Regions from separate parts of the Bacillus paramycoides genome, predicted to be linked through region 1. Evidence: a T-box and tRNA genes for the amino acid it is inferred to sense, from the RefSeq annotation. Region 1 holds a T-box; the other holds one or more tRNA genes.
The links. A T-box is a leader RNA that pairs with one kind of tRNA and senses whether it is charged. The one in region 1 lies ahead of AAG068_RS22375 (valine--tRNA ligase), so its partner is inferred to be a tRNA-Val.

Region 1 (4,441 bases):
CACAGCGAGATGAAAATGCTCTTTATTTAACGAAATTATTTACGAAGGAACCGGAAGAAGAATTTACAAAGTTAAGAATGTACTTCGTGCAAGAAGGAGATACGATCGAATCTGTTGCAGAGCGTTATGAAACGTCTGTACAAAACTTATACCGTGTCAATCAAACAGAAGACATATATTTAACTACAGGACAAATTATTTATATTCCTGTTTCAAGAGCAAAAACGAAATAAGTGAGTGGTTTCACTCACTTGTTTTTCTGAAGGCTATGTTTTGAATAGAAAGGGTTATTCGTATGGATATGGAATTACGAAATCGCTATGAACCCATTGTAAGGCAATATAAATTGGATACGCAGCATATGGAAGAGCACGGAAGTGTAACGAAAATTTATACGAATCAAGGTCCATATGCGCTCAAGAAAATAGAAGGCAGGAAGTTAGAGCGGAATAACTTTCTGCACCATATTCAATTTTTGAAAGAGAAAGGTTTCTCAAATTATGTACCTATATACCATGCGACGGATGGAAATTATATTTTAAGTGATGGTACGTATAACTATTATTTAATGCCGTGGTTAGAACGTGCGGAAGGAAACGGCGAGGATAATGATCAATACCATAAAATGTTTCAGACTCTCGGAACGTTGCATCAAAAAACGGTAAAAGAAGAAACGTATACAGAAGAAGATTTAGAGAAACATTATACGAATATATCCGATCGCTGGGAAAACGATGGTGAGATGTTAGAAGAGTTTCTTGTAGAATCGGAAGCGAAATGGTATATGTCTCCGTTTGAATTGCAATATTGTACGTACTATCATCATGTAATGAGAGCGCGTGAGTTTGCAACGAAGCAATTAAAAGAGTGGAACGATGCGATGAAAGAAAAAGAAAAAACACGTATTACTTTTGTGCATGGCAACGTATCACTTAATCATTTTTTATTTGATTATGAACGGAATGGCTATTTCATTAGTTTAGAAAAATCGAAGTTTGCAACACCAGTGCAAGATATTGTAGGGTTCTATTCTCGGTCGTTAAACACATATCCAATTGCGCGAAGTGATCGGTTTGAATGGTATCAAATGTATCAAAAAAATTTCCCTTTTACGAAAGAAGAGCAACTACTCATGTTTGCGTACATGACGTATCCATCGCAATTTATTCGGCAAATTCAGTCTTATAAAAAAAGAAGAGAGAGCCGTAATGAGGAAAATGAACTTCTCGGAGTAAAGAGTTTGCAACAAGCGCATTGGCTCGTTAGCAATATAGAATATTTCCTTTCGCAATTACAAGCTGCCCAGCAGGGGAACGGGTAAAAAGATAAGTAGCATCCTCTACTTATCTTTTTTGTGCTTCAAAAAATTCGTAGTCTTAAATTTATCTTGACGAATAAGGTTTCGTTTTTTACACTATTGTATATAATAATTAACAATCATATAAATGCCTTGAAGGGGAAGAGTATAACAAGAAACGTCTTCAGAGAGGAGAATCATTAGCTGGGAGATTCTCTAGATAGTTATGTTAGAAGGTAGCCCTGGAGCATCTTTTCTGAACGGAATAGTTCTTATTAGGAAAAGACGGATTTGTCCGTTATCAAATTAAGAGTATAAGCAAATTCTGAATTTGTTTGTAAATAAAGGTGGTACCGCGATGTCCCTCGTCCTTTTTGGATGAGGGGCATTTTTTATTTTAAGGAGGGAAAATAATGTCAAATACGGAAAAGAATTTACCAACTAAATATGATCATATGTCCGTTGAAGAAGGCCTTTATCAGTGGTGGCTAGAAGGCAAATATTTTGAAGCAACAGGAGACGAGAAGAAGCAACCTTATACAATTGTAATTCCACCTCCGAACGTAACTGGTAAGTTACACTTAGGTCACGCTTGGGATACAACTCTTCAAGATATTTTAACTCGTACGAAGCGTATGCAAGGTTACGATGTATTATGGCTTCCAGGAATGGACCATGCGGGTATCGCAACACAAGCGAAAGTAGAAGGAAAACTTCGTGAAGAAGGTATTTCACGTTACGATCTTGGCCGTGAGAAATTCCTTGAAAAAGCTTGGGAGTGGAAAGAAGAATACGCTTCTCACATTCGTCAACAATGGGGGAAAGTTGGTTTAGGACTAGACTATTCTCGTGAACGTTTCACATTAGACGAAGGTTTATCTGATGCGGTTAATAAAGTATTCGTTCAATTATACGAAAAAGGCTTAATTTACCGCGGTGAATATATTATCAACTGGGATCCAGCAACACGCACAGCTCTTTCTGATATTGAAGTAATTCATAAAGAAGTTCAAGGTGCATTCTACCATATGAACTATCCATTAACAGATGGTTCTGGTCATATTCGTATTGCAACAACTCGTCCAGAAACGATGCTTGGTGATACAGCAGTAGCGGTTCATCCAGAAGACGATCGTTACAAGCATTTAATCGGAAAAACAGTTACACTTCCAATCGTAGGCCGTGAGATTCCGATTATTGCTGATGAGTATGTAGAAAAAGATTTCGGAACAGGCGTTGTAAAAATTACACCAGCTCATGACCCAAATGACTTTGAAGTAGGTAACCGTCATGACTTACCACGTATCTTAGTAATGAACGAAGATGGATCGATGAACGAAAAAGCTGGTAAGTATAACGGCATGGATCGTTTCGAATGCCGTAAAGCGTTAGTAAAAGATTTACAAGAAGCGGGCGTATTAGTAGAAATCGAGCCTCATATGCATTCAGTAGGTCATAGTGAGCGTAGTGGTGCAGTTGTTGAGCCTTACTTATCAACACAATGGTTCGTAAAAATGGCTCCACTTGCTGAGAAGGCAGTAGCACTTCAGCAAAAAGAAGAAGAGAAAGTAACGTTCGTACCAGAGCGTTTCGAAAACACATATTTACGTTGGATGGAAAACATTCACGACTGGTGTATCTCTCGTCAATTATGGTGGGGACACCGCATTCCAGCTTGGTATCATAAAGAAACTGGTGAAGTATACGTAGGTACAGAAGCACCAGCAGATATTGAAAACTGGAATCAAGATAACGACGTACTTGATACATGGTTCAGTTCAGCACTATGGCCATTCTCAACACTTGGTTGGCCAAATGAAGATGCAGCAGATTTCAAACGTTACTATTCAACAGATGCACTAGTAACGGGTTATGACATCATCTTCTTCTGGGTATCTCGTATGATTTTCCAAGGTTTAGAGTTTACAGGCGAGCGTCCATTTAAAGATGTATTAATTCACGGTTTAGTTCGTGATGAGCAAGGACGTAAAATGAGTAAATCTCTTGGTAACGGTATTGACCCAATGGAAGTTATCGAGAAGTACGGTGCAGATGCAATGCGTTTCTTCTTATCAACGGGAAGTGCCCCAGGTCAAGACTTACGTTTCAGCATGGAAAAAGTAGAATCTACTTGGAACTTCATTAATAAAATTTGGAATGCATCACGTTTCGTATTAATGAACATGGATGATATGAAGTATGAAGAAATCGATTTAACTGGTGAAAAATCAGTTGCAGATAAGTGGATTTTAACTCGTTTAAATGAAACAATCGAAAGCGTAACACGTAACATGGATAAATATGAGTTCGGTGAAGCTGGTCGTTCATTATACAACTTCATTTGGGACGATTTCTGTGACTGGTACATTGAAATGGCGAAACTTCCTCTATACGGTGAAGATGAAGCAGCTAAGAAAACAACTCGTTCTATTTTAGCTTACGTATTAGACCAAACAATGCGTCTATTACACCCATTCATGCCATTCGTAACAGAGAAGATTTGGCAACATTTACCGCACGAAGGCGAATCTATTACAGTAGCAGCGTGGCCAACAGTTCGCGAAGATTTACAAGATACAGAAGCTGCAGCAGAAATGCACCTTCTAGTTGATATCATTCGCTCTGTTCGTAACATCCGTGCAGAAGTTAATACGCCAATGAGCAAAAAAGTTCAAATGCAAATTAAAGCAAAAGACGAGGCTGTACTTGCTCAACTTACGAAAAACAGCTCTTACATTGAGCGTTTCTGTAACCCGAGCGAATTAACAATTCAAACGGACTTACAAGCGCCAGAAAAAGCAATGACTGCAATCGTAACAGGTGCAGAGTTATTCTTACCGTTAGCTGATCTTATCAATCTTGATGAAGAGAAAGCGCGTCTTGAGAAAGAACTTGAGAAGTTCGACAAAGAAGTAGAACGTGTACAGAAGAAACTTTCAAACCAAGGTTTCGTAGCAAAAGCTCCTGCAGCAGTTATTGAAGGAGAGCGTGCGAAAGAGCAAGATTACCTAGAAAAACGCGAAGCAGTTCGCCAACGTCTAGCAGATCTTGAGAAATAAAATGCTTTTTAGAGACTCACTATATTGGTGAGTCTCTTTTCTTTGCGTATAATAGGAGTATGAAGGTTGTCTTTTGAAAGGGGAA
Region 2 (4,441 bases), 2.2 Mb from region 1:
TCCACTTTAGTTCTCTACCAAGAACACAACTAAATAATATAACGAACAAACCGGAAACGCAATAAGAAAATTTACAATTATTAGTTATCTTATACAAAAAAAGACTGTGACAAAGTCTCTTCACAGCCTTTTAACTAGTAATTTATTTTTCTTCTGATTTCATTCCTGTTGTATTTCGGCGTAGCACTACAAATAAAATGGCTCCAAATAATACAGCCGCACCTATCCCAATGCTTATTATTTTCACATTTGATTCTTTTACTTCAGGCGTATCCGTATCTTTTTTAGGTATCGCAAAAGTAACATCTTCTTTTGAAAGAACATTTACCGTCGCAATTGTTTGATTATTTTTCGTAATATCAACTGATCCAACTACCTCACCACGATGAATTCCTTTATGATATAAAGAATCTTTATCTAATGAAGCCGCACGGAAAATCGTCCTTACGTTTTTCCCTTCATCTTTCTTAAGCATAAGTTCTGCACTTTGCTCAAGTTCGCTATCAATATCTTTATTTAAATATGTTGTCTTTTGATGCCAACTATGTTTATCTAGTACCGTTTGCTTCACAAATTGACCGAAAGAATAGTCCGCCATCTGCTTCAAATCTTCATAAATTTCAGGTCTTTGAGAAGCCATTACTACATTTATAATACGATTTCCATCCTTCTCATTTAATAAAACGAGTGTATTGCGCGCTTCATTTGTAAAACCTGTCTTTCCACCAATACTATATGGATTTTCAAAATAAGTAGACTTGTTAAAAATAGACACTGTCTGTCTAGATGTCGTAACTGTCGTTCTTTTCGTATTCATTGCTTGAAGTATTTCAGGGTACTTTTGCACACCTCTCGTAATCATCGCAATATCATATGGCGTAGTATAATGATTCGGATCATGCAATCCGTTTGGCGTGACAAAATGACTATCTGTAGCACCTAATTGCTTCGCTCTCTCATTCATCATATGAGCGAAATTCTCAACACTTCCACCAATACGCTCCGCAATCGCATACGACACATCATTCGCACTCAGCACCATTAAAATCATAAGCGCAGTATTTCTATTAATCGTCTCACCAGGTTGAAACTCAATTTGATAATTACTCTTCTCTTGATCTAATGCTAATTGTGAAAACGTAAACTGATCCTCTGGCTTCGTATGCTCCATAAGTAAAATCGCCGTTAACACTTTCGTCATACTAGCCGGAAATGCACGATGATGTGCGTTTTTATCATACAAAATATCTCCAGTTTTCGCATCAATCGTAGTTGCAAACTGACTAAAAACATTCGGCCCTTCCTTAGGTGGTGGGGCTACTTGTTCTGGATTCACTCCAATATTTGTCTCAGCACGTAACGTCATAGGTGTCAAAAAAAATAAACAAATAACGGTAATAAAAGCCAAAATTTTCTTAAATTTTACCATATGACTCTCCCTTTTCCCTATACTCTCTCTACTTAAAAACTGAATCTACCAATCCATATGTAAATTGTATTAAATTGGAAGAATATTCACTGTTTTTTACTATATCATATTTTTACGATGAACGACATAAATATACAATAAAAAATAAGAAAGAATTATTCTTTCTTATCCTTCTCATCAATCAATGAATCTATTAATTTTTGACTAGCTTCCTCAGGTGTAATCTCATCTGTCATCCCCATAAACGACCAACCTTTAGAATCCACCCACTCAACAAACTCTTGTAAAAACTCATCATGTGTAACATCCACATCAAGAATTGATCCATTAATCGAAATCGTTCTATTTCTAGATACACGCATCTTGAACGTTTTCCTTACCATTACAATAATTCTCCCTCTACTTCTGAATATTTATAAAGTGAAACTTTAATCCGTGGGGGTTTTCTTCATCCCCCACGGATTATCAGCCCTCACCAATCGGGCTTTTACGGGCAGTTGATCTCCCACCTAAATTCTTTGCTTTCGCTGAATTTTGAGCGAGGATCTTACTGCCCGCAAATAGCGGGGTAAAATAATCTTGTATCTCTGTTATACATGATTTTAAGTAAATTGTAAAAAGGATATATTGGCCAGTTTGCATATCGAAGCTGAAAATCTATCACCCTGCAAAAATATGAAACGATATGTAAATGAACATAAATAACTAAATAAATTTAAATAAAAATAAAACAAATTACATTTTATCACACCAAATACAAATGACTTCAGTACAATAAAATGGAATATACTAGAAGTAATCTTAACATGAGGAGGAACTCTATGGCCCGTTGTACGTATTGTAAAACGAAGTGGACAATAAAAGATATATGGTCAATACTCGTGACATTTGAAAAAGATTGTCCGTATTGTTTTGGGAGGCAGTATCTATCAAAGAAAACAGTGAACGCTATGCCAGAATTTATTAGCTTACCTTTACACTTCTTATTCCCTTTTCTTGTTGATTTAAGTGATGAAGGTCCTTTGGATTGGTATCGAAAAAAATAATATAACCACTTTATTCGAACCGACTTTTCATTACATTCTCTACCTATGTATTCCTTAATACACAACTAGCCTGATTCCAACTACTTTCCTTTCAAATTCAATATAAAATATTGTAAAATTTCAGTTAATTTTATATAATTACTTTAGCATACAGATTAAAGATGCTGTTACATACGCACTTTTGAAGATCCCGTAGCTCAGCAGGGAGAGCGCCACCTTGACAGGGTGGAGGTCGTGAGTTCGAGCCTCTCCGGGGTCATAAAAAAAGAGAAACCATATCAACTTTCTACGTGATATGGTTTCTCTTTTTTATCTAAGTCAATCACTTCCCATCAAACATCTTCTCCAAAGACTTCGCATTGGCAAATAATACTTCTTTCAAGTTATCATCTGCAACGATTTTATAGTCGCCATCTTTGTTTTTCTTTAAGTTCAATGTAACTTCGCGAGTTGCCATGATTGCATCTTTATCTGATAAGTGTTTGACGATTGCTGATGTCATTGTTTTTTCGATTGCTTTTTCAGATTGCTCTTTGTCTTCGCTAAAAGCGCTAACGAAGGCCATTGGCATAACTTCTCCCACTGCTTTTGTTACAGCAACGGATAGATCGGCAGATGTAATTTTCACTTTCACTTCTGCTGTGTCATCTTTTTTCGATACTTCTTCAGGCTTTTCAAATTTAAAGTTTTTCGTAATTGCACTCAGCATTGCTTTTGCCTCAGCATCACCTGTTTTTTCATTTAGTTTATTAAATTCCTTGTCACTCTCAACAAATGTACGAGCCTTTTCAACATCACCTTTTTGTATCGCGGTTAAAAATTCTTCTGTCGTATCTTTCGGATTTGCACATCCTGCTAATACACCGACTGTTAATCCTACTACCATCATTAACAGTAATAATTTCTGTATCTTTTTCACGTTTATTCTCCTCTTATCTTTTCTAGTAAGTCATCACTATATAATAGTATGAAACTGACATTACAAACATTTTTTGGTATAGCATTTATATGATTTATTTTCTATTCATTCCCAAAATATTAAGAGCCTTGCAGCATTCCTACAAGGCCCTCTTCTATCAATCCGTATCCGTAGCACAAATGAACCACATTTTCTGCTCCTTACTATCTAACACCATCCAAGTAACATCCCACGCAACATCGTAAAACCAATCTGTCCAAGGGCGATAGCTTTCGAACACTTTAATATCTTCGTATCGATCTTGGAACATATATTGACATACATTGACTGCTAGTTGCTTTGCGATAACTGGTCGTTCCTTAAATCCTTCATATGCTCCGCCCCACAAAATTTGAGCGGCGATGCTTCCATCAAGCATGACTGCCAGCTGCTCTTTAAAACGAAACTTATATTTTTCTGACGTATGTATTTTTAGCTCTTCTAAGCTATGTATTATATCTAAAGAGTTAACGATTCTTCTAAAGAAGTGTTCGTGTTCCTCTTTCGAATGTGGTATTTCTTTGAAAAAATTTTCGTTATGTACTTTAAAACAGCTTATTATTGCACCACCAATTACGTTTTGTTCCTTAAACGTGTTTATAAGTTGCTCAATAGATGCGTCATTCGTTTCTATTTTTTCAAACGTTCCCTCTTTCCATCTCATAACGCCCACTACTCTCTATTAAAAATTTGTTTCTTCATTATAAATAGCAAAATAAAAACCAGCAACTTTAAGGTCGCTGGCTTATCTCTTATTCCTATTCGAAAAAACAATTACAATTGCTCCAAGTACATAATGCCCCGCTACCATCCACATACTCCGCTCAAAGATCATAAGCGATAACCAAAGCGATATATTAATAGCAGCAAATAATACATATAAAATGAACTCTCTCTTTTGTAGTGCTTCTTTATTCATCAAAATATAAAGTGAAACTTTAATCAGTGGGGGTTTTGTTCATCCCCCACTGATTATTAGTTGAACCAATCGGGCTTTTACGGGCAGTT

Region 2: it encodes a tRNA-Val, which carries the amino acid that the T-box ahead of AAG068_RS22375 (valine--tRNA ligase) is inferred to sense. The anticodon was not compared.

Annotation. Positions count from the first base shown of each region.
Region 1 covers NZ_CP152427.1:4,323,017-4,327,457, reverse strand. The annotation lists gene spoVID (stage VI sporulation protein D) at 1-233, shown strand, start outside; gene ysxE (spore coat protein YsxE) at 296-1,321, shown strand; T-box leader at 1,442-1,673, shown strand; gene AAG068_RS22375 (valine--tRNA ligase) at 1,711-4,356, shown strand.
Region 2 covers NZ_CP152427.1:1,245,962-1,250,402, reverse strand. The annotation lists gene AAG068_RS06455 (D-alanyl-D-alanine carboxypeptidase family protein) at 143-1,429, opposite strand; gene AAG068_RS06450 (hypothetical protein) at 1,585-1,812, opposite strand; gene AAG068_RS06445 (hypothetical protein) at 2,251-2,475, shown strand; tRNA gene AAG068_RS06440 (tRNA-Val) at 2,662-2,734, shown strand; gene AAG068_RS06435 (hypothetical protein) at 2,798-3,394, opposite strand; gene AAG068_RS06430 (hypothetical protein) at 3,552-4,097, opposite strand; gene AAG068_RS06425 (hypothetical protein) at 4,179-4,355, opposite strand.